4 regions of the Lysinibacillus sp. fls2-241-R2A-57 genome follow, and region 3 is predicted to be linked to each of the others. Evidence: riboswitches for the same ligand, from Rfam matches in the RefSeq annotation. Region 3 holds a riboswitch; each other region holds the start of a gene.
What was found. A riboswitch is a leader RNA that binds a small molecule or an ion and turns the genes downstream of it on or off. The one in region 3 is predicted to bind S-adenosylmethionine.
Positions count from the first base shown of each region.

Region 1: it holds a riboswitch for S-adenosylmethionine, as region 3 does, so the genes downstream of both, QRN68_RS13270 (O-acetylhomoserine aminocarboxypropyltransferase/cysteine synthase family protein) here and metA (homoserine O-acetyltransferase MetA) in region 3, are expected to answer to the same signal.
Region 2: it holds a riboswitch for S-adenosylmethionine, as region 3 does, so the genes downstream of both, QRN68_RS07230 (Na+/H+ antiporter NhaC family protein) here and metA (homoserine O-acetyltransferase MetA) in region 3, are expected to answer to the same signal.
Region 4: it holds a riboswitch for S-adenosylmethionine, as region 3 does, so the genes downstream of both, QRN68_RS19285 (hypothetical protein) here and metA (homoserine O-acetyltransferase MetA) in region 3, are expected to answer to the same signal.

Region 1 covers NZ_JARVRU010000076.1:22,849-30,383, forward strand. Annotated here, with positions in the region: gene QRN68_RS13255 (succinate CoA transferase) at 1-438, shown strand, start outside; gene QRN68_RS13260 (DASS family sodium-coupled anion symporter) at 692-2,173, opposite strand; gene QRN68_RS13265 (glycerol-3-phosphate acyltransferase) at 2,368-3,000, opposite strand; SAM riboswitch class I at 3,376-3,489, shown strand; gene QRN68_RS13270 (O-acetylhomoserine aminocarboxypropyltransferase/cysteine synthase family protein) at 3,606-4,907, shown strand; gene QRN68_RS13275 (hypothetical protein) at 5,238-5,624, shown strand; gene QRN68_RS13280 (homoserine dehydrogenase) at 6,269-7,255, shown strand; gene QRN68_RS13285 (MerR family transcriptional regulator) at 7,311-7,535, opposite strand, start outside.
Region 2 covers NZ_JARVRU010000035.1:5,715-13,249, forward strand. Annotated here, with positions in the region: gene QRN68_RS07215 (hypothetical protein) at 1-392, shown strand, start outside; gene QRN68_RS07220 (DUF4365 domain-containing protein) at 656-2,494, shown strand; partial or broken gene QRN68_RS07225 (transposase) at 2,858-3,722, shown strand; gene QRN68_RS07230 (Na+/H+ antiporter NhaC family protein) at 4,002-5,282, opposite strand; SAM riboswitch class I at 5,389-5,496, opposite strand; gene QRN68_RS07235 (hypothetical protein) at 6,119-7,492, shown strand; gene QRN68_RS07240 (hypothetical protein) at 7,502-7,535, shown strand, end outside.
Region 3 covers NZ_JARVRU010000016.1:72,694-80,228, reverse strand. Annotated here, with positions in the region: gene QRN68_RS03320 (YkyB family protein) at 1-566, shown strand, start outside; gene QRN68_RS03315 (hypothetical protein) at 897-1,085, opposite strand; gene QRN68_RS03310 (hypothetical protein) at 1,076-1,273, opposite strand; SAM riboswitch class I at 1,513-1,626, shown strand; gene metA (homoserine O-acetyltransferase MetA) at 1,781-2,716, shown strand; gene QRN68_RS03300 (GerAB/ArcD/ProY family transporter) at 2,805-5,645, opposite strand; gene QRN68_RS03295 (hypothetical protein) at 5,680-5,913, opposite strand; gene QRN68_RS03290 (Ger(x)C family spore germination protein) at 5,917-7,116, opposite strand; gene QRN68_RS03285 (spore germination protein) at 7,142-7,535, opposite strand, start outside.
Region 4 covers NZ_JARVRU010000136.1:708-8,242, reverse strand. Annotated here, with positions in the region: gene QRN68_RS19305 (alanine/glycine:cation symporter family protein) at 1-1,060, opposite strand, end outside; gene QRN68_RS19300 (alpha/beta hydrolase) at 1,495-2,301, opposite strand; gene QRN68_RS19295 (gamma carbonic anhydrase) at 2,438-2,959, shown strand; gene metK (methionine adenosyltransferase) at 3,120-4,316, opposite strand; gene QRN68_RS19285 (hypothetical protein) at 4,350-4,574, opposite strand; SAM riboswitch class I at 4,641-4,758, opposite strand; gene pckA (phosphoenolpyruvate carboxykinase (ATP)) at 5,359-6,945, shown strand; gene QRN68_RS19275 (alpha/beta hydrolase) at 7,044-7,535, shown strand, end outside.

The DNA of each region.
Region 1 (7,535 bases), on a different contig from region 3:
GAAGTAGATATTTACGGGAATGTGAATTCTACGCATGTTTCTGGCACAAGAATGATGAATGGAATCGGCGGTTCTGGAGACTTTGCGCGTAATGCACGATTAGGTATTTTCGTCACAAAATCTTACGCAAAAGGCGGAAATATTTCTAGTATCGTCCCAATGGTATCCCATGTAGACCATACAGAACATGATGTAGACGTAATCGTAACAGAGCAGGGAGTAGCAGACTTGCGTGGGCTTGCGCCAAAAGAACGAGTTGCGCTTATTATCGATAACTGTGCACACCCAGAATATCATGAACAATTATGGAAGTATTTTAACGATGCCAATGAAGCAACAGGTGGGCACCAAACGCCACACAATCTCGAAAAAGCACTTTCATGGCATGTAAATTACGCAAAAAATGGGACGATGAAGGACCCTGCGTTGTCGAAATAATAAATTGAAGAAAGCCTTGAAGGACAGTTGACTTGTTCCTTCAAGGCTTTTTTTAGCTGTCAAAGTGATCGGGTGGACCGGCGAAGTGATCAGGTTGGCCAGCGAAGTGATCGGGTTGGCCCCCAAAGTGATCAGGTAAGCCGACAAAGTGATCGGGTAGGCCAGCAAAGTGATCAGGTAAGCCGACAAAACGTTCAGGTGGGCCCCGAAGTGATCAGGTGCCCACAGAAAAGTCTAGCTACAAATTTCCTTCTTACAATAATCCAATCCATTTCCAATACGTTGCGGAGAATAGCAGAACTAGGAGGTATCCAAAAATCGTTAATGGAATACCAGATTTTAAGAAATCCTTTGTTGTAAACGCTCCTGTACCGTAGGCAAGCATATTTTGTGGTGCACTAATAGGTAAGAGGAAGCCAAAGCTAATAACGAATTGTTGCACGATAACGAATCCAACCTGATCGACATTGGCCGTTAACGTTGAAGCTAAAACGATAAATACTGGCACAAGTGCGGATGCTAAACTTGTTGCACTCGCAAAGCCTAAGTGAATAAGAATATTAAATAAAGTAACAATTGCGATTGTTGCTAGAATTGGCATAGAATCTAAACCGAGTGAACCGAATACTTTATCAGATAACCATGATGCGCCTTGTGTATTAAGTAAAACCGTTCCTAGCATAATTCCTACTGCAAAGACGATAATTGTTCCCCAAGGAATATGCGGTTCAACTTCCTTCCAAGTATAGACCCCGATTTTTGGCATTAATAAAATGGCAATTGCAACGATTGTGACTGTTGTAGTGTCGAATGGATGAAGTTTTCCTTCAGTAGCCCAGAAAAATAGTAAAACTACCGATGTTATGATTAACCGAATTTCGGGAGCTTTTAATGGACCAAGATCCGCAAGCTGCTTTTTAATGACATCCTTACCACCTTCAATATTATTCGTTTCAGGCTTAATCAGTGTAATCATAATGAAAAATAGAGCCACTGACATGATGATTGAGAAGGGGGCAGCGTAAAGTAACCAAGCACCCCAAGAAATATCCACACCAAACTGTTCTTTGATGAAATTTAAAGCGACCATATTTTGAGCTGCCGCCGTTTTAATACCGATATTCCAAATGGAGACAGCTTGCACAGAGGTAATGACAAGTAAAGCAGCAAGTCGACTATCACGTGGTAAACCAAATGCTGCTACCATTCCTAGTAGTATTGGCACAACTGCGCCTGCACGTGCAGTAGCAGAAGGGACAAAGAATGCGAGTGCTATCGATACTAAAATAGCACCGCATACAATGGCTTTTGTTTTTGTCCCAACTAGTGAAAGTATCCATAGCGCAAGACGTTTATGTAAATTGGTAATTTGCATAGCTGCTGCTAGGAAAAGAGCTGCGGCTACTAGTGCAACTGCAGAATTGCTAAACCCGCTTAATGCCAATTTTAGCGCTTCTGATGTTCCAAGTTGTGTCGTTGGATCTTCCATTGACGGAGCTAGACCTAATAAAATTGTAACGAGTGCAATAATCATGGTAGAGCTAACGGGATAGGATACTGCTTCTGTAACCCAAAGGATGACTGCGAAAGCTAAGATGGCCAAGGCTCGTTGTCCAGCTATAGGTAAATCGCCGTTGTTAGGTAAAAAAGTAATGATAATCAGTGAAGCAAAGGCTAATCCAATCCAGAGCGGTTTCAAATTACGTTTCGGTTTTGCTTGTTCAGAAGTAGACATACTTTTTTCATCCTTTCTTCTATCAATAACTATTATTTTCCATAACATCGGCTAGTAATATGCTTTTTTAAGAAAGTAATTTGTATATTTATTGTAAATAAAAATCTTATATGAAATACTCTCTAGTTATAGCAATAATAGGCGATTGCGAGAAAATATGTGGTCATAGAAAGGACAAAAACCCTAAAGTAATATTATTTCTTTTTCTTAAATGCAGAAGTCACTTTTGGCTCAGTTCCCTGAATTAAGCGTTTGATATTTTCGATATGCAAAATGATTGCTATGCTAAAAAGTAGTAGAGCTATAATCGTTGGGCCTACTCCAGGAATCCATAAATATGTTGCTGTACAAAAAACAAGATAAAATTCAAGTACACCGACAATTAAATAGTTCGTCACGAAAGAAAAAATAACAAATAAAATAAGTGCAAATAAACCAATTTTCCAATCAACTGCAAGTAATATTCCTATGATTGATGCAGTTCCTTTACCGCCATTGAAGCCCATGTGAAATGGAAAATTATGACCTAGGATGACACCAGCAGCTATGACATAGCTTAAGAACCAAACTTGTACTTCTGTTAAGTGTGTTGCATCTGCTAGATAGAAATGGGCGCCTATAATAGCTGCTACACCTTTACCGATATCGATAAGTGCAACTAATACGCCGTATTTCCATCCAAGAGAAAGAGTTGCATTGGAAGCACCTGCATTGCCATGCCCAGTCTTTTTTAAATCTACCCCGGATAAAAACTGCGCTACTTTAGAGCCGTGGATACAGCCAATTAAATAACCAACAAGTAGAAAAATGATAACGGCTTTTACCATAAAAGTCCTCCTTTCGAAATAAATAGGCTCATCACCATAACGTGGGATTGATTTCCGTTCCGGCTGGGCGCATTGCTGTCGCTGTCGCTACGCTTTCGCACAGATAAACAATGCGTCCGGATTTTTGAATTGTGCCCGTACAATTCATTCCGCTTTCAGAGGTGGGGGTCTTCTACTGAATGAAGATAAATGGCATACGTTTTAACAAATTTCATCCCAAACTTTTGGTGATAAACCAATAAATACTAAAATAGTGTATGCGTTCGTAATACGTATATAAACAGACAGAAGTTTCGGAAAAAATAAAATTTTAGTGTTGACAGAAAAAAAGTCTGTGTTTATACTTTGTAACAACGATGGAAATTGAATCACATACTCTTATCAAGAGCGGCGGAGGGATAGGCCCTATGATGCCCGGCAACCAGTAAGTGACAAACTTGCTAAGGTGCTAATTCCTACAGATTCTTACTTGGATCTGGCAGATAAGGGGAGGAAAACTTGCAACCGCAACCCTCTTCTTACTGAAGAGGGTTTTTGTTTTCTACTGAAAAAATCCTCCTCATCTCCGGTACCATCGTAAAAAAATAACCATTTGGAGGTATATAATGACAAATTTTAAACCAGAAACATTGCTGTTACACGGTGGCCAGGAGCCAGACCCGGTAACAGGATCTCGTACAGTGCCCGTATATCGCTCAACGGCATTCGTTTTTAAAGACACTGCTCATGCGCAACGTCTTTTTGCCTTAGAGGAAGCTGGCAATATTTACACACGAATTACAAACCCAACTGTAGATGTTTTTGAAAAACGCGTCGCTTTATTAGAAGGCGGTACAGCAGTGGTAGCACTTTCATCTGGTGCAGCAGCTATTGCATTTTCAATTTTAAATCTTGCAGGGGCAGGGGATGAAATTGTCGCAGCTAGCTCTTTATATGGAGGTACTTATAACTTATTTGCCAATACACTACCAAACTACGGTATTAAAACGAATTTTGTAGATGAAACAAATCCAGAAAATTTCCGAGCAGCTATTACTGATAAAACAAAAGCGGTGTTCGCTGAAATTTACGGTAACCCAAGTTTAAAAGTGCTAGACATCGAAGCAGTAGCGAATATAGCACATGAAAACGGCTTACCATTAATTATTGATAGCACATTTGCTTCACCATATGGCTCTACACCAATTGACTACGGTGCAGATATCGTCGTTCATTCCGCAACAAAATGGATTGGCGGACATGGTACAACTTTAGGCGGCGTTGTAGTAGATGCAGGAAAGTTTGATTGGACTCGTGGACGTTTCCCAGGCTTTACTGAGCCAGATGCTTCTTATCACGGTTTGCGTTATGGTATTGACACAGCAGAGGCTGCATTTGCCACAAAACTGCGTGTACAATTACTACGCGACTTTGGACCAACGTTGAGTGCAGATGCAGCATTTAATTTATTACAAGGTTTAGAAACGCTTCATTTGCGTATTCCAAAACACAATGAAAATGCATTGGCAGTAGCTGAATATTTACGAAACCACCCATCTGTGGAATATGTAAATTACAATGGCTTAGAAGATTTTCCTACTCATGATTTAGCAAAAAAATATTTGAGAAATGGCTTCGGTTCAGTGCTTACATTCGGTATTAAAGGTGGACGTGAAGCAGGGCGTAAACTAATTGATAGTGTGAAATTATTCTCGCACGTAGCAAATGTAGGGGATGCCAAATCATTAATTATTCATCCGGCATCTACTACGCATCAGCAACTATCAGCTGAAGAGTTAATCCAAACTGGCGTAACCGAGTCGCTCATTCGCTTATCAATCGGTTTAGAGGCAGTAGAGGACATTATTGCAGATTTAGAACAAGCTATTGAACAAGTAACAGCTTCTCAACAAACAATAGAAGCTTAATGAAAATTGGCTAATGTTGTAGCGTTTACGTATTTTCTCATTCGATAGGCCTCATTTGGTAATACGTAAAACGTTGCGGCATCAACCGCTTGCCTCATTCGGTAAGATATTTGAAAATATTCACGAATAATACCTAGTAATTTTATAAGTATTATTGATTTATTTAAATCCTTGTATTATACTAGGAAATAAGTTAAACGTTCTAAAGGCTACCAACCTAGAACCAATTTGTTTTCAAAGTGCTCCCCCACTTTTGAATATGTGAAGAGGGGTAGTTGCTCAGCCCGCAACTACTCTTAACTAAAAACTGATGATAAAGGAGTGTTTTCAATGGGAAATGTTTATAGTGCACAAAACATTGCATCTTATCTTATTTATGAGTTAAATGAAGGTCATGTGTTTGTGAACAACATGTCCATTCAAAACATACTTGCATCGGTTGATAGTAAATGGCAACAAACCTTTGGACATTCTGCTTTTCAGGAAATCATTTATGCCAAAGAGGAAGATTATACAGTAAAAGAAGTTTTCGAAGCTTATAAAAGCTATGGAGCAAGTCATATACCTCTACCTGCGACAGAGTATTACTTAAAATACGGTACATTCCAATTAGTTGAACGTACGTATGCAATACCAAATCTTACGCAAGAAGAAATAGGACTAGTACAACAAGCATTAACAAAATATCGTTATAAATTGCTAGCAAAAGCTAGTTAATTATCCCTCATATAATTTGTGCTCATTCTCTGCTGCTACAGGGAATGAGCTTTTTTAAAAAGTGAAGAGATAGACTGGCATACCTTTTAAATATTTTTAGTACTATATTTCAAAAGAACACTTCTTTTGGATGTCTTAACATACATATATATAATAGAAGAAAGGCATTCATTTTTTAACTTCTATCAGCGGGTGTCACGGAAGCGGGAATCGTCATTTTTTGTTCAAATATTATAGAACTACTGAAAAATTATATGATAAAAGGGATGAAAACGATTTCTTTTGCACGTCTAGGGAAAACAAATGTCCATCCTAGAAAGATTTTTCTTGTGCAATGTATGTATTTGCGTTACAATTTTCTTTAAGTTGAATTTTGAATTATTTGAATTTGTTTGTGTTTCACATATTTTTTAACTTCTTTCAGCAAATATTTTTTGTACCGGAAGCGTCAGCTATAAAGAACTTCCACAGATGGTGAGAGCGAAAATACCACGACTAAATATATGACTGAAAATGAAGTATTAGAAATACGGCAATCTGACCTGCTTTGTAAAGTCGGCGCACAATTCAAAATCTGTACGAAATAAGCTAAGGCGAAATAAATTTAATGAAACTGCGGAATGTAAGTTGGAGGGAATACAGGAATGGCAACTATAAAGGCAGCTATATTAGGATTTGGAACGGTAGGTCAAGGAATTTACCATATATTAAACGAAAAGCGTGAAGAGCTTAAAAATAAATTAGGAATTGAGCTGGAAGTAGCGAAAATTTTAGTGACAGACGCTAGCCGTGAACGTGTACCGGGTACAGCGCATTTAATGACAACTAGTATGGATGAAGTCGTAGCAGAACCGGGTATGCAAGTTGTTTTTGAGGCGATCGTGAATGAGGAACCAGCATTTACTTACTTAAAGCGCGCTGTTGAACATAAATGTCATGTCATCACGGCTAACAAAGTAATGTTTGCAAAGCGAGGCTTAGAGCTGCAGGAACTTGCCAAAGCAAACGGTGTTTTTGTAGGCTTTGAGGCAACAACAGCTGGTGGTGTGCCTGTTATTAAAACGATGAAAAACATTTTGCTTGTCAATGATGTTAGTCGTATTCAGGGCGTTTTAAATGGCACATCCAACTATATTTTAACGAAGATGCGTTCTCAAGGCTGGTCGTTCGAAAGAGCTTTAAAAGAGGCACAAAATTTAGGGTATGCAGAGGCAGATCCATATAATGATATATCAGGCCAGGATGCCTTTAAAAAATTAATGATTTTAAGTGCTTTGGCATTTGGTGAACAACCAGATTGGGCAGATGTAGAAGTGATTGGGATTGATAGTATTTCAGCAGAGCAAGTGAAAGAAGCGTGTGAAAGGGGCTTGCGTTACCGCCACGTTGCTGAGGTTGAGAAGCTGGCTGATGGTAAAGTCTTCGCAAAAGTTGGTCCACAATTAGTGGATAAAGAACACCCACTTTATCCAGTTGATGACGTCAATAATGCTGTAGCGTTGGATACAAATTATATTGGCACATTAACGCTTATTGGACCTGGAGCAGGTATGTATCCAACAGCGAGTGTGATGGTTGAGGATTATGCGGAAATTATCGGTAAGCGAGCTGGATTTGTAGTAACAATATAATAGGTGAAGAACGTATAGATGCCTATCATTCATTTGTTTGAATGATAGGCATTTTTTAATCCTCATCTTTAACATCAATATCCTCGGGAATAGGTGTATTACGCCAAATTTCGATTTCCTCTTTAATGCGATCTAACTGCTCAAAGTATGTGCTGAACTGTCCGCTATTAATCAGTATTTGGTCCCCATCATACACTGAGCGGATACGTCCCTCATAAACTAGGCGCAGTATTTGATCCTCTGGCATACCAAGTTCAATGGCTGTTTCTTCAATTGTTTT
Region 2 (7,535 bases), on a different contig from region 3:
GACCAGGTAATAGAGATTTCCCAGTTGTTCTTGTACCTAAGAGATTTATAGTGAGTGATTATTTATATGATGCGGAGAAATATTGGGAAAAGATTGTGAGTATTAGAAGACAAGAACACCATAAACAAGAACGAACGCAGTTATATATTAATAAAGCGAATAATAGGGGGCAATTGAATAAGAAAGAAATTTTGGATTATGAATCTGAAGGTAGGAGCTTAAAAGAGTATCTTATTGATTATACAGAGAATGATTTAAGTGCGATTAATAGCTTTAGACAAGGTATAAAAAATACACAGAGATCTAATGAAAATAACGCTTTATCTGATGAAGAAATAGATAAAATTGTTAATGAGTCGATAGATAAATTGTCAGTTGGTAAAGTCGTTTAATATTAATAAAAATTGCCTAAAAAATCATTTCCATTTCTAAAAAATCCAATAAATATTATCAAATAAATTCCTTTATGATAGGTAACGAAACGGTCAAAAAACTAAAGACGCTGACATATAAGCTTTTAATTTTACTACTTCCTAAATTCACAATGCTAGATATAGAGCAAAATTATTGTTTAATGAATGCAAATCACAGTTTAAAGTAATCAATATAAAAAAATGAAAACTATTAAATAGAAAAACAATCGTGGTGAGGTAAAATGAAAGAAGTACGAAGAAGTAATCCACAAAAAATTGGAGATGCAGGAGAAAGTATATTAAAAACTGCGCTTACATTTCATGGATCTGTAAATAAATTTGAAACTGATATGGGAATTGATTTTATTTGTTCGATGATTTCAGAAAGGGGAGAATATACTGGGGAAACTTTTTTGGCTCAGTGTAAAGGAACTGAAAGTTATGATTCATTTAAAAATGAATTTAATGTAAGTGTAAAAACTTCGACCGTTAGATATTGGATGAAACAACGGAATTTAACTTTTCTGTTTTGTGTTGATATAGACACAGAAAAGATATACTGGGTAAATCCTATTGAACAGCTTGAAGATAAAATGAAAATAATTGCTGATAATCAGCAAACTATCACTATCAAAGTTCCTCAAAAAAACATATTTACAAAGAATTCATTTCCTGAAGAAATGTTTAATTGTATGAAAAGGTTCGATGAAAAATTATTTAGTGGTTATTTTGTACAAGTTAATAAAGATATGGATACTTTTTCAAATGCTGATTATTTTTCAGATGATATAGTTGTTTCTGACGGAATTGAATGTATAAATATAAAATGTAGGAATGTTCATTTAACTGGATTCTACTGGAGCCATAAGGAATATCATAGTGGTGGATCATGTTTGATCCAAATAGTCCGACATGTAAAAAAAGCGGAAAACGACTTAACTTTTAACCATCAACAAATTCTGAATTTATTTTATCAAGGAATGAATACCAATCTTGATTATGGCATGCGAAAATATGTAAAAGAATTTATGGAAAATGACGGACAATTTATTGTGGACTTAGGCAACAGTAGAATTTATTTATACCCTGATGAAGTTAAGGATTTATGTAGAGTAATCGATACTTTCGCGGAAAGATATTTGCGAAGAATAACTAAGTACTTAAAACAAATAGGTAGCTTGGGATTCGAACCTTTTAAGAAAGATTTGAAGTTATACAAATTAATGACAGTTGATATAAAAATCTGGAAATTAATGATTTCTTACACGAAAAGTCATATATTTAGTAATGGTTCTTATGAAGCAGATTATAAATTTTCCCAAACGGTTAACGAGGATAGTATTGAATTACTAAATAAAGATGGCAATACCCTATTTCTTATAGAAGGTTATCGTAAACTGACATACTTTAATACTGAAAACATTAAGGTGGACATTGTTTGGAAATACTTAGATGAAGAATATTATAGAAACTCCCAAAACATACTCTACAGTGTTGCAGAAACGTATGAATTTATAGTGAGGGATTTACTCGCTAATATTTTTGTTAAGAAGAAAGAAGTAAAAAGAAAAGGATTATTTTGGAGTAAAATAGAAACTGAAGATATGAACTTAACCAAAGAAGAGATTGAAGAAATTATTCCCTGTTCGAATTATAAGATAGATAGAGATAAAATTAGCAGTATTAGAAATCTAGTTCATATCTTTACAACATTTAAAGACTTTTTGCGAAAGAAAAAATATCTCGATTTTGATGATACTCCATACAGAAATTTTTGTAAGTACGTAGAAAAAAGAATAGTTTCTGATTTGTCGAACTATAGTGAATATAGTGCAAATTGGTTCGGAATAGAAAAAAAAGAAAACGATGTTGTTCTTGAAACCATAAAATCATTAAAATCTAAAAAAGAAAAGGTAGATAGCTATTTGTATGCCAGTATCTTTAGTTATCTAGCTTCAATTTTGGCTGAATTTGCTGATAGTTTTAATACAGATGATCAATATTTACTTAATTTGTATAAGGACTTTTATAAAGTTATAAGTTGGTATAATGAGGAATCATTAGTTAAATTGTTGATTTAGTTATATTAGTTTATTTCATACAAAAAATGGATCGTGGGATCTACGTCAAATTGGAGTGGTAATCAACATATTAATAAAAAAAAATAATGGACATAAAGATATGATGATTGAAATATTCACCAATAATCCTGTGGTATAAAACTTTTAAGCAAGGAGCATTCCTGTTAGAAGGATTTTCAGGGGCTTGAAAAAGAAAAGTCCTCTTGTATGATGCATGAGTGTCAACGCCAAATTGACCCATCATCACACTGGAGGACTCCATTTATGCATTCTAATACGAACACTAGGCGTCGCATTAAAATAATTCAACATATTTTTTGAAACTGAATTTTCTGTAATGTTGTCTATGCCTAAAAAAGCCTTTATAAATTAAATTACTATACAAAGAAGCTTCATATCGCTTCATTCTTGAAATTATTACTGTTTGCGCAGCTAAATGAAAACGAAAGTCTACGTACCATTAGTGACACGATGTTATCAGATGACTTACAAAAAGCAACGTATTTAGAGTCCATCAGCTTTCACAGTTAGGTTGGCGATTAAAACAAGTGCCAACTGAGTTTTTTTAACGAATTTTTCTAGACTTAGTCGATCAAATTCATGAGAAAACGCATTTTGAGCAGAGCCGAAAAACCACAACACCACTGAAAGTCATTGATTCCAGCACACTGCCATTGAACTTAAACAACCTTGTTCGTACCCTGATAAAGCGGTACTGACGAATGCGAAAGAACATGATCGTGGTTAACTTGAAATTCTTATTGATGACAAGGAGTGCATGTACATGTTTGACCAATGCTATTTAGATTATGAGCGCTTTGACCGCATGGTATCGGATGAAATGATTTTGATTGGCAACACGCAGAATCGCGCTGAAAATGTATTTCGCCTTATCGAAGTACTGGATCCAAACGGTAAAGAGCTACATCTGGTAACGAATCGCTTTGATTTAATCGCAGATGAGATATGCTGAACTGTATAAATCACGCTGGGCAATCGAACTGTTTTTCAAATGGATGAAACAGCATCTGAACATTAAAAGTTCTACGGGCAAAGCGAGCAAGCTATGTATAATCAGGTGTACATTGCGATGATCGTTTACTGCTTAAACGTACTAGCACAGCTTCACACAAATAGTTCACGGACGTACTTACAAATTAGTAGGTACTTAAAAGCAACACCTGCACGTATTTGGCTTCAGGAAATTGAAGGAAATACGGTACCCTAAGGATTTTGAACTGTCCGTTGCCCCAGTTAAAGGTTATAGAAAAAAATGAATGTTTACTTCTCTATTTTAGTGTCTTTCATTTTCTTTAAAAACGAAAGAAGTAGAAAACAGAAAATTTAATTAAAATTTATGCGACGTTAGTGTTGTTTTTTTAAAATAGAATAGCATCAAATAAAAAATCCAATCGTTTTGATTAATCTTTTCTCAAAACAATTGGATTATTGCAATGTAAGATCAATATTTTCTAAAGCTACACCCATCACATTAAAGTGATAAAGTTCAGGCTTTCTTCTGTTTCGGGTATCCAATAAGGATAGCGATAATCCCGCAAATCCCTATCAAGATTGGATAGTAAGAGTATTGCAGGATACTCACTGGCGATATTCCGGCTACGCTTGCAGCTGCAAGGAATTGGGCTCCATATGGCAGAAGACCTTGGATAGTACAGGAGAAAATATCTAAAATACTTGCGGACTTTCTCGGCTCAATCCCATATTGGTCAGCAATGTTTTTTGCAAGTGGGCCAGCAATTAAAATAGCAATCGTATTATTGGCCGTAGATAAATTTGTTAGGCCAACAAGGCCGGCAATCCCAAATTCAGCACCCTTTTTCGATTTAATTCTTCGTGTTGCAAGGTGAAGTAGGAAGTCAATTCCTCCGTTAAACTTAATAACCTCCACCATTCCAGCTATTAATATCGCAAGAAATGCCATTTCATACATGCCTGACATTCCATCGCCAATCGTTTGCATAAGGCTCATTAAATGATAGCTGCCATCTGCTAAGCCAACAGCCCCGGCTAGAACAATCCCAAATGTCAGAACAAGGAAAACATTCATTCCAGCTAATGCTAAAATAATAACCAGAACATAGGGAACAATTTTTATCCAACTATAGCTTAAATGCTCTACTTGTGCCGTTTCACCCATTGTGATAACTCCTAAAATAATGCTCGTTATAATCGCTGCCGGCAACACAATCCAAAAATTCACCTTAAATTTATCCTTCATTTGTGCGCCTTGTGAACGAACGGCAGTAATTGTCGTATCTGAAATAATGGATAAATTATCGCCAAACATCGAACCGCCAACAATCGCTGCCATTACTAAAGCCATGGAAAGCTCGATGTGCTCGCTTATCCCAACTCCAATTGGCGCCAGTGCAACAATCGTTCCCACTGATGTACCCATTGATAGGGAGATAAAGCAGGCAATGATGAACAAGCCTACGACAAGCAGGTTTTGCGGAATGACCGATAAAGCAAAGTTGACAGTGGAGTCTACTGCCCCCATGCCTTTTGCTACTGATGAAAAGGCTCCAGCCAAGAGAAAAATAACAACCATCATCATGACATTTAAATTTCCTGCGCCTTTGCAAAAAATATCAACTTTTCGCGAAAACGATTCTTTTCGATTCATCGCCAGAGCCACAGCGCCCGAAATGGAAATGGCTACAATGACAGGAAAGGCATAAAAATCACCTGTAATAACCCCTGAACCAATAAATAAAATTAAAAAAACAACAAATGGGATCAGTGCCCATGGATTCTCTTTCTTCATTGTTCTACCTCCAAAAATTAAAATGGATACGTCCTTGTCCATTTTTTTCTAAAAAAAGACCTCTTCTTGAAATAACAAGAAGAGGTCTTATATTTATAAAACACTCCTCTTATCTATCAAGCCATTGCTTGCTGGATTTGGCACAGTAACTTAATCACTAAGTTCCGCTGCCGAGATCTCATAGGGCCAGTCCCTCCATCTCTCTTGATAAGAAGAAAAAATATATTATTTTTTGCACAATAATAAAAGTTTAAATTAAAACATCTATATTTGCAACATGTTTTAATCAAATATTATTTCAAAGTTACATAAAACTTTTTTAAGAAAAAAAAGCCCACTTTAAGGATACCAAAGTAAAAAAAGAGGATTAATTCATAAAGTGGTAAATTATTGCGAAAAAAAGAGGCTTTTAAAAAAAGAGAAGGACTTCTCCTTCTCATGAATGTAAACAGTGTAGCTTTATTTGTCATGTCAATTAAAGTAATTGACCTCACTTTTTACCTTTGTCTTGATTCTGCTGCTCGTCTTTAATCTTGGTATCAAAGCATGTTGTGTCATATATCTTCATGTTATTTACTTAACTATAACACTAAAGTATTCTACTACATCTATCCTAACAGAGGAGTATATTAATACAGCTATTTAAAAATTATATAAACATAACCAATTTATTGGTGGTGTTTTAAGGAATTAAGCCAATAAATTCTAAAAGGACATAAATTGTCCTTTGTATTTGTTATAATTTGTCTAATGTGGTTACTGAATTGAAGTGAAAATATAGAAGTTTTAAAACCACTGTAAAAAAGTAATATTATTATTGTTGAGGGGTGTTAGAGATGCACGAAGAAGAAATTAAATTAGTTGAATATATTAAGAAAGAGGTACCTCAAATTAATAGTAAGGGAAAGGTATATTTAAGAGGTGATATTCCAGAGAAAAAAATTAAAGTTGCTTTAAATTCTATAGCACCAGGCGTTTTTGAAAACATGATTAGAGTTTATGTTGACACTACAATATTCGGAAAAGGGGATGACGGATTTATAGTTACTACCTCTAGTTTATATTGTAAAGAGATTGGGGCGAATCCGATCCATATTCCTTTTGAAAAAATTGAGCGAGTAGAATTAACAAATAAAAAGTTGACAGTTACTTGTTTAGGTAAGACCGTTAATTTGTCGGGTACGGCATTTAAACTTCCTGAAACACAAGTTTTTTTAAATGAAATGAAAAATAGACATGAAAAGTTAAAGGATTTATCTGTTAAATGTACAACAGATAGAACTTTAGCTTTAGAAGAAATGGATGTGAAAGTTCAAATAAATTATTTGAAAACGTTAGTTGCATATGAGAAAAAAGTAATGGGGAATCTTTTATCTGCACCCTTTTCCGAAATTTTAGGGTTAATGACACAATTGAATTTTAAGCCAGAAATGAGACAAGAGATTAAAAGGTTTATTGTATCTGATAATGCAGATTTTGAAGAAATGCTTCAGACGACAGTTATTACAGCTCCTTACGGTAATATTGATAATGTTCAATATTCATTGTTAAAAGATATTATAAGATTAACGCGCTCAAGAGATAAGTCAAAGGCTAGTAATAATATAAATTTAATTTACGCAGGCGGTCTATTAAACTTATCTGGGAATTTAAAAGAGAAAATTGATTTTATCGAATCTGTAATTATTAATGATGAGAAATTAATTGATGGGCAGATTTCAGAAAAAGAATTTGAAAAAAATATAAAAAGTTTAATTGCAGGCGGTGCTGCGGTTGGAGTACCTGTTGCTGCTATTTATATTAGTGGCAGTGTAGTTGGGTTAAGTGCAGCAGGTATTACATCAGGTTTAGCTGCTTTTGGTTTTGGTGGACTATTAGGCTTTTCAAGTATGCTTACAGGAATCGGGGTTCTTATTGTTGGAGGAGTGGGAGTTTATACAGGTGTTAAATATCTTACTGGTGGAAAGCAACGTAAAGTAAGTTCTAAGAGAGAAAAAATGATTCAAGAAGTAATTAAAATACATCAAGCTACGATCAACGCATTAATTGAGGACATCAATTATTTTACTGAGGAATTGAATAGACTTTCACAAGATTATGAAGAAAATGCATTAAAAATTGCTAAGCTCATAGCAGAAATGCAGCTTTACAATGAAGCTTTAACTAAAATTAAATCCAAATCTTCATGTTTAGAATTAGTGGTAAAGTAGGTGTGGAAGTTGAAAGAAATTGAAAAAAGCCTTCAAGTTCAAA
Region 3 (7,535 bases):
CTAAAACTAAATTGAAAAATGAATTAGGTTTAAAACCGTTTGATGAATCGCAATATGACGCTACAGCAAAGTTATATGTAAACTCCAAATGGGGCAATTATGTTTTATATCACATTGACAACTGTGTAGAGATAAAAAAGCGTAAAGTTACGGAACACCCTATTACATTACAAAATATTGCTGAGTCACTTTATTTAATCAATAAATCAGCTAAAGTAAGTCGTGATACTAAGAAGGATAATTATCATTTGAAAAACCATTCATTTGTACAGGCTGCTAAAACTAGACAGTCCAAATTATACGATTTAAAGGTGTCCGTAATTAAAAAATTATTATCAGAAAGCGAAATTGAAATTAAAGGTTATCACACAATGTTTGGTGGTTTTTTAATGTTACTAGAGATTAATGACTTTACATTCCATTTACCAGTTTTTAAAAATGAAATAGCCAATCTAACACATTTAGGGGTGTTGGAAAATGAAATTTCATCTGAAAGAACACGTAAAGTAAGTCTTAATTTTTTTGAAGCTGAAAATCTACTAAATAGATACATAGATAATGTATAAATGAGAATAAGAAAATTACACTAGTAAACATATTATTGGAGGAATTAAGATAGATATTATCTAAATAAATTTTTTAAAAATATCAAATCCGTAAACTTTACAGTGTAAATTGATAATTTATTTTCAACTTCCTCGATCATATTAGATAAGCCTATAAAGTCATCTTTAAACTTATCAAATAAATAAGTAACCGTCTCATCATTCTCAAAGGAACATGTAGATTGTTTTATTTCAATAGCTCATTGATCTCATCTTCAGTCAACGCGGTTTATAGTTGCTATGACGACTTTCACTTAAATTTGTGGTACTAAACTTTTATATTTATAGATATTAGTCCAATGTCCGTCTGCACCTGTAAAGTAGAATCCATAGCCATTTTTTTAGGAATTCTTCAATTACTTCTGTCCATTTACGACCTAAAACATAATAGTTACAATTTCTTAAATCAACGTGTACTCCACTGTCTTCACTTGCACCATCACATTCATTAATTTCATCCTTTAGAAAATTCAGTACCAATGAAACAAATTGCTTTCCTTCATTTCTTCTTCCCATTCGGATAGATTAAATTTCATCTCGCGTTCATCTTCAGAAGAATCAAAGTCAGTTATACCTTCATTAATTGGTTCACTATGAGTTCCACCGTCCTCATCTGGAATATCAATAAATAACGTCCATCGAATTTCATATTCATCAATGTTCCACATGCAAACGCAATAACTTTGATTTTCCATTTCTACATAAATGCGATCTAAATCCCAATAGTAAATGTATTACTCCAAAATTAAAGCTATTAGGAATCTCATAATATTTCATCGTGTAAACATGGTTTGCATCAAGAATAGTGTTCATCAATTCATAGTAGAACATGCATGTTAATAACAAAATATTCTATGTATTATTGAAATTCCTAATTGTTCATGTTACAATTCATTTTAATTAAATAATCTTATCAAGAGAAGCTGAGGGATTTGGCCCGATGACGCTTCAGCAACCTCTAACAAAAAAAGTTAGAAAGGTGCTAATTCCAGCGAAGGTTTGATCCTTTGAGAGATAAGAGTGAACGTGGTAAAAAATCCTTCTCATTCTATCTCAAATGGAATGAGGGGGATTTTTTAATTTAATTCGATAAAAGATTTTATGAGCTTTGTGCATGGATACTAAGGCACTAATTGATGTTAGAAAGAGAGAAATAAAAGAGAGGGGAATGCAAGATGCCAATTAATATTCCGAAAAACTTACCAGCTGGAGAACATTTACGTGAGGAAAAAATCTTCGTAATGGAAGAGGATAGAGCGAAAACCCAACAAATTCGTCCGTTAAATATATTAATTTTAAATTTAATGCCAGAAAAAGAAAAAACAGAGCTACAATTACTACGTTTATTAGGTAACACACCATTACAAGTCAATATTACATTTTTAAATACTGCTACGCATGAATCAAAAAATGTTAGTAAATCACATTTACAGTTATTTTACACGACCTTTCATCAAATTCGCCATCGCCGCTATGATGGCATGATTATTACGGGAGCACCAGTAGAAAAAATGGCATTTGAAGATGTGAACTACTGGCAGGAAATATCAGAAATCATGGATTGGTCCAAAAAGAACGTAACATCGATCCTTCATATATGTTGGGGTGCACAAGCAGCGTTATACCATCATTACGGTATTGGCAAAATTGAGCTTCCTGCTAAATGTTCAGGTGTTTATTCCCATGTCATTACGGATTTAACAGTGGATTTAGTACGTGGCTTCAGTGATTTATTTACGGCTCCACATTCACGTTATACATCAGTTTCCATTGAGGAAGTCCGCAACCATCCTGATCTACGTTTATTATCGTATTCAGAAGATGCGGGTGTCTTTATTGTGCAATCGAAGGATAATAAAAACATTATGATTACAGGCCACCTTGAATATGATGCGACAACATTAGCAGATGAATATAGTCGTGATGTTGCAAAAGGATTGGATATTGCAGTTCCAGTGAATTACTTCCCAAATGATGATCCATCAAAAGAACCGAATAATACATGGCGTGCCCATACACATTTATTATTCTCAAACTGGTTGAACTACTATGTTTACCAAGAAACACCATATGAATGGGATTTCGTTGATGAAATTGAATATCATATATAAGCGCATGGTTTTTATAAACTCTCGATTGTAAAGTAAAATGATGACCTTGATTATTTCGTGGTCATCATTTTTTTATCCGAATATGTTGCTAATTTTTTGGCGGATGTTCATTGATAGATACATTTTGATTTTTTGTATTACTTTCGTTCTTTGCAGCATTTTGGCTGTTTTTATCGCTCGCATTAGTAGCAGTATTTTGACTGTTGTTATTGCTAGTATTAGTAGCAGCATTTTGACTGTTTTTATCACTCGCATTAGTAGCAGCATTTTGATTGTTGTTATTGCTAGTATTAGTAGCCGCATTTTGGCTGTTGTTATTGCTAGTATTAGTAGCCGCATTTTGGCTGTTGTTATTGCTAGTATTAGTAGCCGCATTTTGACTGTTTTTATCGCTCGCATTAGTAGTAGCATTTTGATTGTTATTATTGCTAGTATTAGTAGCAGCATTTTGACTGTTTTTATCGCTCGCATTAGTAGCAGCATTTTGACTGTTGTTATTGTTTGTATTAGTAGTAGCATTTTGGCTGTTGTTATTGTTTGTATTAGTAGCAGCATTTTGACTGTTTTTATCGCTCGCATTAGTAGCAGCATTTTGATTGTTATTATTGCTAGTATTAGTAGCCGCATTTTGACTGTTTTTATCGCTCGCATTAGTAGCAGAATTTTGGCTGTTGTTATTGTTTGTATTAGTAGCAGCATTTTGATTGTTGTTATTGCTAGAGTTAGTAGCAGCATTTTGGCTGTTGTTATTGTTTGTATTAGTAGCAGAATTTTGGCTGTTGTTATTGTTTGTATTAGTAGCAGCATTTTGGCTGTTGTTATTGCTAGTATTAGTAGCAGCATTTTGGCTGTTGTTATTGCTAGAGTTAGTAGCAGCATTTTGGCTGTTGTTATTGTTTGTATTAGTAGCAGCATTTTGGCTGTTGTTATTGCTAGTATTAGTAGCAGCATTTTGGCTGTTGTTATTGCTAGTATTAGTAGCAGAATTTTGGCTAAGGTTATTACTTGCATTATTAGCAGTATTTCCGCTATTGCAATTACTTCCATTCATTGCAGCATTTTGACTGTTTTTATCGCTTGCATTATTTGCAGCGTTTTGACTGTTGTTATTGCTTGTATTTGTAGTAGCATTTTGGCTGTTGCTATTGTTTGTATTAGTAGTAGCGTTTTGGCTGTTGCTATTGCTAGCATTATCAGTAGCATTTTGACTGTTTTTATTGCTTGTATTTGTAGTAGCATTTTGGCTGTTGCTATTGTTTGTATTAGTAGCAGCGTTTTGGCTGTTGTTATTGCTTGAATTAGTAGCAGTATTTTGGCTGTTGTTATTGTTTGCATTAGTAGCAGCATTTTGGCTGTTGTTATTGTTTGTATTAGTAGCAGCATTTTGGCTATTGTTATCACTTGCATTATTAGAAGCATTACCGCTATTGCTATTACTTCCATTCATTGCAGCATTTTGGCTATAGTTATTGCTTGCATTATTAGAAGCATTACCGCTATTGCAATTACTTCCATTCATTGCAGCATTTTGGCTATTGTTATTACTTGCATTATTAGCAGTATTTCCGCTATTGCAATTACTTCCACTCTGTACAGCGTTTTGACCGTTGCTATCGTTTGGATTATTAGTAGCACTTCCACTATTGCTATTAGTTTCGTTCTGTGTAGCATTTAGGCTGTTGTTATCACTTGCATTATTAGAAGCATTACCGCAATTGCAATTACTTCCATTCATTGCAGTATTTTGGCAGTTGTTATCACTTGCATTATTAGCAGCATTTCCGTTATTGCTATTACTTGCATTCTGTGTATTACAATTACAGTTTGTATTCCCTTGATTACCATTAATATTGCGAATTTTTGCAGCGATTAGTAAAACTATCGGTAACAAAATTGCAAAGGTACCACAAAACAAAGGCCAAATTTCGTTATTATAAGTATTGGAATGAACGATATCAGGATGAATAATTTGCGAAAAGCCAATACTAATCATTCCGAGTGGCACAATGAGCGGACGATGATCTTTGATTTTACATATTTGTGCTATGCCGATTACGGTGGCATAAAAATACATAAACGTTTTAATATAAATAGATATGATCCACATGGCTGCCATAATAATTTCAACACGTTGCAAAAAATGCCCAATTGAAATTCTTTGCGCTAATGCATAGCTAGGAAATGTCCGATTAGCAGTATTTGATGGACCTATGACAAGGAGACAAAGTGAGACGATGATAATTAAAACAATGCCTCCAATAGCTGTCCCAATATAAAATCCTTTGTGTGCGGACTTATGAACGTTGACAGCAGATGGGTAAAGTATTAATAGCGCGGCAAGAGGGAATGAACAAATACTCATAAATCGAATAACACCTATAAATAATGATTTTTTTGAAGTTTCCAATATGGGCTGTAAATTTTCAAAATGGATTAATGGTGATATAAAACCTACAAAAATTATAAAAACCAACATAAATATTGGAAAAAGTATTTCTGTTGAACGTGCAAAGACTTCGATCCCTTGGAATGCAGCAAAAATGATGATAATGCCAAACAGCAATGAAAAAGCCATAGGAGGCGTCTCTGGCATCACTTCCGTTGACATGAAATTACCAATAAAATATAATAATTGACCTGCACCAAAAAAGGTAAGAATGGTAAAACCAATTGCGGTCAGTTTTCCGAAAAAACGACCTAGTATTTTTTCATTCGCCTCTGTAAATGTAAGTGTGGGATTCAGATTTCCTAAAGTAACGTATAGCTTCACTAAGAGAAAACTTAAACCGACACCGATACTTGTTGCTATCCAGGCATCTTGCTTTGCTACATTTGTTACACTTGAAGGGATAATTAAAATGGCTGTACCAACTGTAAAAAGAAGGGTAATGATAGTAAATTGTCTTGAACTAATGATTTGTTTTTTCATCATGCACTACCCTTTCTTTTTAAAGTTACTTCATTTATTTTGACAGTGAAACGATGAACTCTTTAATTGAAGTAAAGATAAAGGTAATCAAGTCTATCGGGCTTGGAATTTTAAGATTTAAAGCAATCCCGATATTTAATGCAGTACCGATCAATAAAAAAATCGAAAAAATAACAATTGTTTTCGTTTCGTTATTTTTTTGAAGTTTAGGAATAAAAGCATAGGCAAGAACAATTGAAATAATGATTATGAATATTGTTACAACCATATCTTATTCCTTCTTTTTCTTATTCAAAAATGAATTTTGCATTGTTCCTAGTCCTTTTGTTCTGACATGTACTTCAACATTAACCGGTAGATCTTGGAATATGGTTGGCCAGTCATTTTTAATTTTTTTCCATTTTTCAGGATCTGCCCGGTGTAGTTCTTCACCAAATCCAAAAATATCGGCTCGATAAGTTTGCTGAATTGTAGTGATTGTTTTTTCGATTCGTTTTTTAATAAGTTCTTCCGTTTTTTTATTTACGTAATCAATATTTTTATGGGAAGTAAGGTTGATTTTACATTCTACTTCTCCAACATTTTGCTCAACTTCTATATGAACATTAATTTTGGGCGCATCTTTTTCAAACTTACCCTTTATTTTTGTTTTTGATTTCGTAATTTCTGTTGCTATTGTACCTCCCTTAGGACAAGCAATAATTTCAATTGTACTTTGTATTTTGTCACTTAAAAAACTTACACTTTGACTTTCTTTATCTGTTAAAAGCCCAACGTATTTATCTCCTTTGAATACTGCTAATCCGGCATACTTTAATATCACTGGCGTTTCTACTTTATTAATATTGGCTTTACTCATTCCTAATGCTGCATCCCCTTGTATTTCAATGGCAGGGATGAGTGGACTTTTTTCGTTACTACTTAAAGTACTTACTAATTCATCAATATTAATGGAAATCGTAGAACCCCAAGCTTTTTGAGATGTCCTAAGTGAATTAATAATTTTATTAGCAGGTACTTTTTCAACGGGTGTTAATACATTTAAGACGTCTTTTGCAGTTGCCTCGTGAGCGATGATAACATCGAAATCATTTCTGAATTCATGATCTCTAGAAATTAAATCTAATGCCTCGCCAATTCCTTCTTTCGCCAATTCATCCCCCAAAATAACTACTTGTGTATGGGCAAAATAAATCTTCCTTGTCGATAATGTTGTCATTTTTCGGATAGCTTCGAAGATAGTTTTGCCCTTTGCATGATGGGTAATAACAGGTGATCGCCCACTAGTAGGAGCTTTAGATGAAATTTCACCAGGAACCACTATTTGAACAGTTACATCGAATTCATCATCTACTTTATCTATTCCTAGTGCCGAGACAATTGCTAATTCATTGAGTTCTCGTTTACTCCAGCAACCACTTAAAAATAAAGAAACAATCAAAAGTAAGCATATAGTTTTAAATTTTGACATGGTCTATTCCTCGCTTACACATTCTTTAATTCCTTTTTTTAACACTAAAATATTTATGCCCTCTTACATTGTTTTTTTGACTAATTAAACGCGGTCGAGTCAATAGAGCTCTGCGAGGAAACAAGACTAAGGCATCTTTTTGATCCTTTAAGATTAATGGCCCAAATGGACTTAAATAAGGAACACCAAAAGTTCGTATGCTACATAAGTGAATAATGATGATCATCATACCAAACATCACTCCGAATAAGCCTAACATCGCTGCTAATATCATTAATGGGAAACGTAAAAGACGAATGGTATTAGATAAGCCGTAAGCGGGGAACAAGAAACTACAAATAGCTGTTAGTGCTACAATAATGACCATTACAGCTGATACAATCCCTGCTTCTACAGCGGCTTGACCGATGACTAAAGTT
Region 4 (7,535 bases), on a different contig from region 3:
TAATACTTTTCGCAAATGTTATTTGTTCATCCCCAGTTAATCCGTCTTTATTGAATTCACCAGTATAAATAAATGAATCAGTACCTTCTGCAGCTTTTTCATCCTGCACATTATACATTCCAGTAAATAAAATCATAAATGCTGTAGCTGAACAGATTAATAATGTATCAATGTATACAGAAGCCGCTTGCACGATTCCTTGTTTAGCAGGGTGTGATACTTCTGCTGCCGCAGCCGGATGCGCTCCTGTCCCTTGACCGGCCTCATTTGAATAAATTCCGCGTTTAACGCCCCATGCAATAGCAGATCCAATTATACCACCAAAGATTTCTTGCGCTCCAAATGCGCTAGAAAAAATTAATGCAATTACAGCTGGTACTTCTTTAATATTCATTGCAATAATGATAAGAGCCATAAGAATATAAGCTAGTGCCATGAAAGGTACTATAATCTGTGCAGCATTGGCAATCCATTTAACCCCTCCGATAATAATAGCACCTAGTAATACGGCAATAATAAGTCCTGTAATCCAAGTATCAATGTTAAAAGCGTTTTCAACAGCTGTCGCAATTGCATTCGATTGAACACCCGGCATCAAGATTAACATTGCAGCTAATGCGGCAATAGCAAAAATAACTGCAAACCACTTTTGCCCCATTCCCTTTTCTATGTAATATGCGGGTCCGCCACGATATTCTGTATCTTTCTCTTCTTTATAAATTTGAGCCAACGTCGACTCAACGTAAGCAGTCGCCGCACCGATAAAGGCAATTGCCCACATCCAAAAAACAGCACCAGGTCCCCCCATCCCGATTGCTGTAGCAGTACCGGCAATATTACCTGTACCTACTCGACCAGATAGTGCGATAGACATCGCCTGAAAGGATGAAATCCCCTTTTCAGATTTTTCACCTTTAAACATTAAAACAAACATATCTTTAATGTGTCTTACTTGTAGGAATCGTGTAATGATTGAAAAAAAGAGTCCAATCAATAAAATACCATAAATAAACCACGGTCCCCATAAAATGGCATTCAGTTTCTCAACGATTGCTTCCATCTTACCCCTCCATTTTGAAAATTTTTCTTTAAGTCATTATAGTATTACACTTTTCAGAAAATTACAATATTATATTGATAGATTAATTCCCAAAAGTTGGGTATGGTATTTTTTAAACGTATATCGTGTATGGAAGTTAATCGGAGTGAAGGCTGGACGACACCTTTGGGGATCAGCGTCACAGATGAGATTCTGGGCGAGCAAATAGAAAAACGAAGGCATTATCACGTCCTGTGATAATGCCTTCGTTACTATTATCGTATAATTGCTGGCGCTTTGCTTTCGCACATAAAACATTTGTTGCTGTCGCTTCGCTTTCGCACAGAAAAAAACATTTGTTGCTGTAAGCGGCTCATCGGACGCCCTCTGGAAGGCTCCTTTTTGGAACGAAAAATGGTGATGAGCCACTTCTAGCTAATTGAAGAGGCAATTCACTACTCTATGATATATCCAATTCTTCGAAGAGCATTATTTATAAAATCACGTAAATAAATAAAAATCTCTTCTCGCTCTACTTCATGAAATAGATTATGATAGCAATTTTCCCATTCTTTGAATTGAAACTCTGTAAACTCCTGCTGATAAAGCCAATTTCGAGTTTGTTTCGTTTCAGTAATACTATCTTTTTCAGCTGTCATAACTAACATAGGTCTATTAGGGAATTCAGCTTGTGGCAATAACACTAGATTACGCATCATTTGCTGTAGCTCTCTATACCATTTCACGGAAACGACTGACATAAAAGGAACCTCATCCTTCATCTCATCTCTTCCTTCTACACTGCGCGTTAATGTATTTAATGTAATTTCATGAGTCATTTTCACATTTGCTGTCAGGGCACTTAGGCTAGTTAAAGCATTAGATAGTTTACCTGGCAATAACTTTAAAAGTAGCCAAGGTGAAGTTAAAATAATACCTGCGCATTCATATTTTCGCTTATGCATGGTATGTAGTAACAATGTTGCGCCAAGCCCATGTCCTATAAAAAAGACAGGTAAATTATATGAAAAAGCATTCTCTATTAAATTCCTTGTATACTTGTTGTACTCTTTAAAATCTTCATCATGAACACGCGAAAACCCTACATTTAAACCATGATTTGGTAAATCCCCCATGACTATGTGGAAGCCTTCCAATCTAAGTTTTTCTATAAGCCACGCATACCAGCGGTGATTTTCATATGCACCATGAATAATAGCAACCACAGCCTTCGCTTGTCCATCAGCTTCCCATTTCCACATTTTACATAGTCCTCCTAAAAAAATAATTACACAATGATTATATCGAAATATCTCACTCATTTTAATTTTATATTTCCATCAAGTTGCGTATTTGATACGATAATATTACATCATAGAAAGAAAAGAGGCGATTCTCATGATCTATCCATTTAAAGGTAAAACACCCAAAATCGATCCATCTGTTTTTATTGCCGATTATGCAACCGTTACTGGTGACGTTACAATAGGTGCTGAAACAACAATTTGGTTTAACACAGTTATTCGAGGTGATGTATCACCAACAATCATCGGAAAAAGAGTTAGTATTCAAGACCTTTGTTGTTTGCATCAAAGCCCTAAATATCCACTCATTATTGAAGATGAAGTAACAGTCGGGCATCAAGTAACTTTACATAGCTGTACGATTCGTAAAAATGCCTTAATAGGTATGGGCTCATTAGTATTAGACGGAGCGGAGATTGGAGAGGGTGCATTCATTGGGGCGGGTAGTCTTGTACCTCCAGGCAAAGTTATTCCTCCGAACAGCTTAGCATTAGGTCGTCCAGCAAAGGTTGTACGAGAATTAAATGCTGAAGATAAAGAAGATATGGAACGTATCGTACGTGAATATGCAGAAAAAGGTCAATACTATAAATCTCTTCAAACAAAAAATAAATAGCTAAATTGAAGCAACTCCACGTTTTCTTGGACAACCAAGCTATACATAGTTGTCATTAGGAGCTAATTTTTTCAAAAAAACAGTAAAAGGGGCTATTAGAACACCAAGCCCCTTACTGTAAAATAATTTTATAGCTATTGCATTATTTTAGCTAAATAATTTATAGCCCTGCTTTTTCTTGTAATGCGGCAGCTTTGTCTGTTTGTTCCCAAGGTACATTTAAGTCCGTACGACCGAAGTGACCATATGCTGCAGTTTGCTTATAAATAGGGCGACGAAGGTTAAGCATTTTAATAATCCCTGCTGGGCGTAAATCGAATAGCTCGCGCACCCATTCTACAATTTCATTTTCCTTAACTTTCCCTGTCCCAAATGTATCCACAGCAATAGATACTGGTTGAGCAACACCAATTGCATAAGCAAGTTGTACTTCAGCACGTTCTGCTAAGCCTGCTGCTACGATATTTTTTGCCACATAGCGTGCTGCATATGCCGCTGAACGGTCTACCTTAGTTGCGTCTTTACCAGAGAAAGCACCTCCACCATGACGTGCATAGCCACCGTATGTATCAACGATGATTTTACGTCCTGTTAGACCAGCATCACCTTTTGGACCACCTATTACGAAACGACCAGTTGGGTTGATGAAATATTTAGTATTGGCATCTAGTAATTCACTTGGAACAACTGGAGTAATAACGAATTCTTTTAAGTCGGCTTGAATTTGTTCAAGCGTTGCTTCTTCATCGTGCTGTGTTGAAATGACAATCGTATCTACGCGTACTGGTACATTGTTTTCATCATATTCAACCGTTACTTGCGTTTTTCCGTCTGGACGTAAATATGCAAGTTCGCCAGATTTACGTGCTTCCGTTAAACGACGAGCCAATTTATGCGCTAAACTGATTGGTAATGGCATAAGCTCTGGTGTTTCGTTACATGCATAGCCGAACATTAAGCCTTGGTCACCTGCGCCAATTGCTTCAATGTCAGCGTCTGTCATAGAACCTTCACGCGCCTCTAAAGCTTGGTCTACACCTTGAGCAATATCAGGTGATTGTTCGCCAATAGCAACAAGTACTGCTAAGTTTTCAGCATCAAAACCATATTTTCCACGAGTGTAACCGATTTCTGCTACAGTATCACGGACGATACCTTTAATATCTACATATGTAGAAGTAGTAATTTCTCCTGCTACTAATACTAAGCCTGTTGTTACAGTTGTTTCACATGCAACACGTGCATTTGGATCTTCTGCTAAAATAGCATCTAAAATGGCATCCGAAATTTGGTCACAAATTTTGTCTGGATGTCCTTCTGTTACACTCTCTGATGTAAACAGTCGACGGTTTGTCATTTGGTTTTCCTCCTATTACGCTTACAATATTATTTACGAATAACGGTACTCATTACCCATGTCAAGTCTGCCCCTAAGGATCGAACTCTCAAGCCGTTGTTGCTGTCGCTTCGCTTTCGCACAGAAAACATTTTGTTGCTGTCGCTTCGCTTTCGCACAGAAAACATTTGCTGATTGTAACACGAGGATTTTTGAAAGATCCGTCATTATAATAAGGAAAGAATTACACATACTTACCTTTACATTCGTTTTTAACAATAAAAAAATCCTTTTCTCACGCTTACTTAACATGAGGAAAGGAAATAATGACTTCGTAACCTTTCACTCTTATCGTTCAAGGGGTTTCCCTTGCATCAGGTTGGCACCAACGCATGTCGTGAAATAGTTCATGCAGGTTGCCGGGTTTCATAGGGCCTGACCCTCCACCAGCTCGGGATAAGAGTATCCGTTCAATATATCATAATACGTAAAAGGTCGAACGTTGTCAAATATTTTTGTTGTATTCTCCATCTTTTGGTGATGCGTCCAAAATAATCCCTACTCTCCACCTCACATCATGTGTTAACATATGTGTGACCCTTTAATCTTCATTCAGCAAATGTTTTCTGTAGCGAAAGCAAATTGTCAGCTACAATGTTGTTTTTGTAGCGAAAGTGGATCGTTAGCTATGGAATATTGCCATCTCTACATGTGGTGGATGAATATAGTTGTAGCCCCTTTTCAGTCGGTGACAAGCTCCGTCTGATAAAAACCAGCTTAGAACTTCACATCCTGTGCGAACCTCATGTTGGCAAAAATCTTCCAAATGCAATTTAGCTATGACGGAAGTGATTGTGTAATCACTTGATTATAAATAGGGTAAAAAGCATTCTTAAAACGAATAAATTAACTTTTTGTCGTTTTCTTGAAAAGTAATAAAATCTCAAAAATAATTTCTGAATTAGTATAGATTATTTAAGCAATTGTGTTATACTATTTTTGAAATTAAGAAAATCTCCCTTAGACTCATGGGAATACTATAAAAAAGGATGGTATTTAATCGATGAATTCAGTAGAAATTGCAAACGAACTGAAGGAATTATTAAACGGCGGTAACATTAATGTTCAACTTTCAGTAGCTCAATTAGCTGAAAAGGCTACATCTCGTGGTGAAGCTATGTTAACAGTAGATGGTGCTGTTCGTGCAGAAACTGGAAAATATACTGGTCGTTCACCTAAAGATAAATATACAGTAGAAGAAGAAAGCACAAAAGATAAAATTGACTGGGGAAAAGTAAATCAACCAATTTCTTCTGAAGTGTTCGATAACTTATATGTAAAAGTAGTAAAATATTTGAAAGAACGTGACGAATTATTCGTATTCAAGGGCTTTGCTGGTGCTGACAAAGATTCACAATTAAGCATCCAAGTAATCAATGAATACGCTTGGCACAATCTTTTCTCTCATCAATTATTCATCCGTCCAACTGAAGAAGAATTAGCTTCTCATGTTGCTGACTTCACAGTGATCTCAGCTCCTAACTTTAAAGCAGACCCTGCTATCGATGGCACAGCTTCTGAAACATTCATCATTGTATCACTTGAAAAGAAAATCATCCTAATCGGTGGTACTGAATATGCTGGAGAAATCAAAAAATCTATTTTCGGTATTATGAACTACTTATTACCGCAACAAGGTATCCTTTCAATGCACTGCTCAGCAAACGTTGGTGAAGCTGGTGATGTTGCATTATTCTTCGGTTTATCTGGTACTGGTAAAACTACTTTATCAGCTGATCCTGACCGTAAGCTTATCGGTGACGATGAACACGGTTGGTCTGATAATGGTGTGTTCAACATTGAGGGCGGTTGCTATGCAAAAACAATTAATCTTTCAGCTGAAAAAGAACCAGAAATCTACAACGCAATCCGCTTCGGTTCTGTTCTAGAAAACGTAGCTGTTGATCCAGAAACTCGAGTTTGTGACTATGATAATGGTTCATTAACAGAAAATACACGTGTAGCTTATCCAATCCAATACATTGAAAATATTGTAGATCCATCTGTTGCAGGTCACCCAAAAACAATCATCTTCTTAACAGCTGATGCATTTGGTGTATTACCTCCAATCAGTAAATTAACAAAAGAGCAAGCAATGTACCACTTCCTTAGCGGTTTCACATCTAAACTTGCTGGTACAGAACGTGGTGTAACAGAGCCAGAACCAGTATTCTCAACTTGCTTCGGTTCTCCATTCCTTCCACTTCCAGCAACAGTTTATGCTGAAATGTTAGGTCAAAAAATTGACGAGCACGGTGCACAAGTATACTTAGTAAACACTGGTTGGACTGGTGGCGAATATGGTACTGGTAGCCGTATGAAGCTTTCTTACACTCGTTCAATGGTACGTGCTGCAATTGATGGCAAATTAGCTAATGTTGAAACAATTCAAGATTCAGTATTTGGTTTAAACATTCCAACTGCTATTGAAGGTGTACCAACAGAAGTACTTAATCCTCGTGATGCATGGGCAGACAAAGTTGCTTATGATAAAAAAGCTGCTGAACTTGCTGGTTTATTCAACGAAAACTTCAAGAAATTCTCAAACGTTTCTGAAGCTATCACTAAACTTGGCGGTCCATTAAAATAATTCACTAAGCAAAGGGAACGATTTCAGTCGTTCCCTTTTTATTTTCCCTCTTAGGCCACTTGTGTATAATTCATAATAGAAGTTTTAGGGGGATGCATATGAAAAGAAAGTACAAAGTGATTATTACCATTGTCAGTCTTCTGTTAGTATTGTTTGTTGGGGCTGGATTTTTTGCAGGGAATTATTTCTTTAATCTCGCCTTAAATCCTAATACAGATAAATCAGCCGCGCTTAATGCGCCGCACAATTCTATTGCTATTAGCCCTGAGGATGCTAAAGAAAAAGAAGAAAGTAAAAAGTGGTTTAAAGAGAATTTTGAGGACTCTTTTATACAGTCTTTCGATGATTTGAAATTGCATGCCTATACGCTTAAAAATACAAACGAAACAAATAAATGGGCAATTGTTTTCCATGGATATTCATCTGATGGCTCACAAATGTCAAAGTATGCTAAGCATTATTATGATATGGGCTTTAATGTTCTCATACCAGATGCAAGAGGTCATGGTAAAAGTGAAGGAGACTATATTGGTATGGGCTGGCACGATCGACTAGATGTAGTTTCATGGATTAATAATGTTATCAGCTCT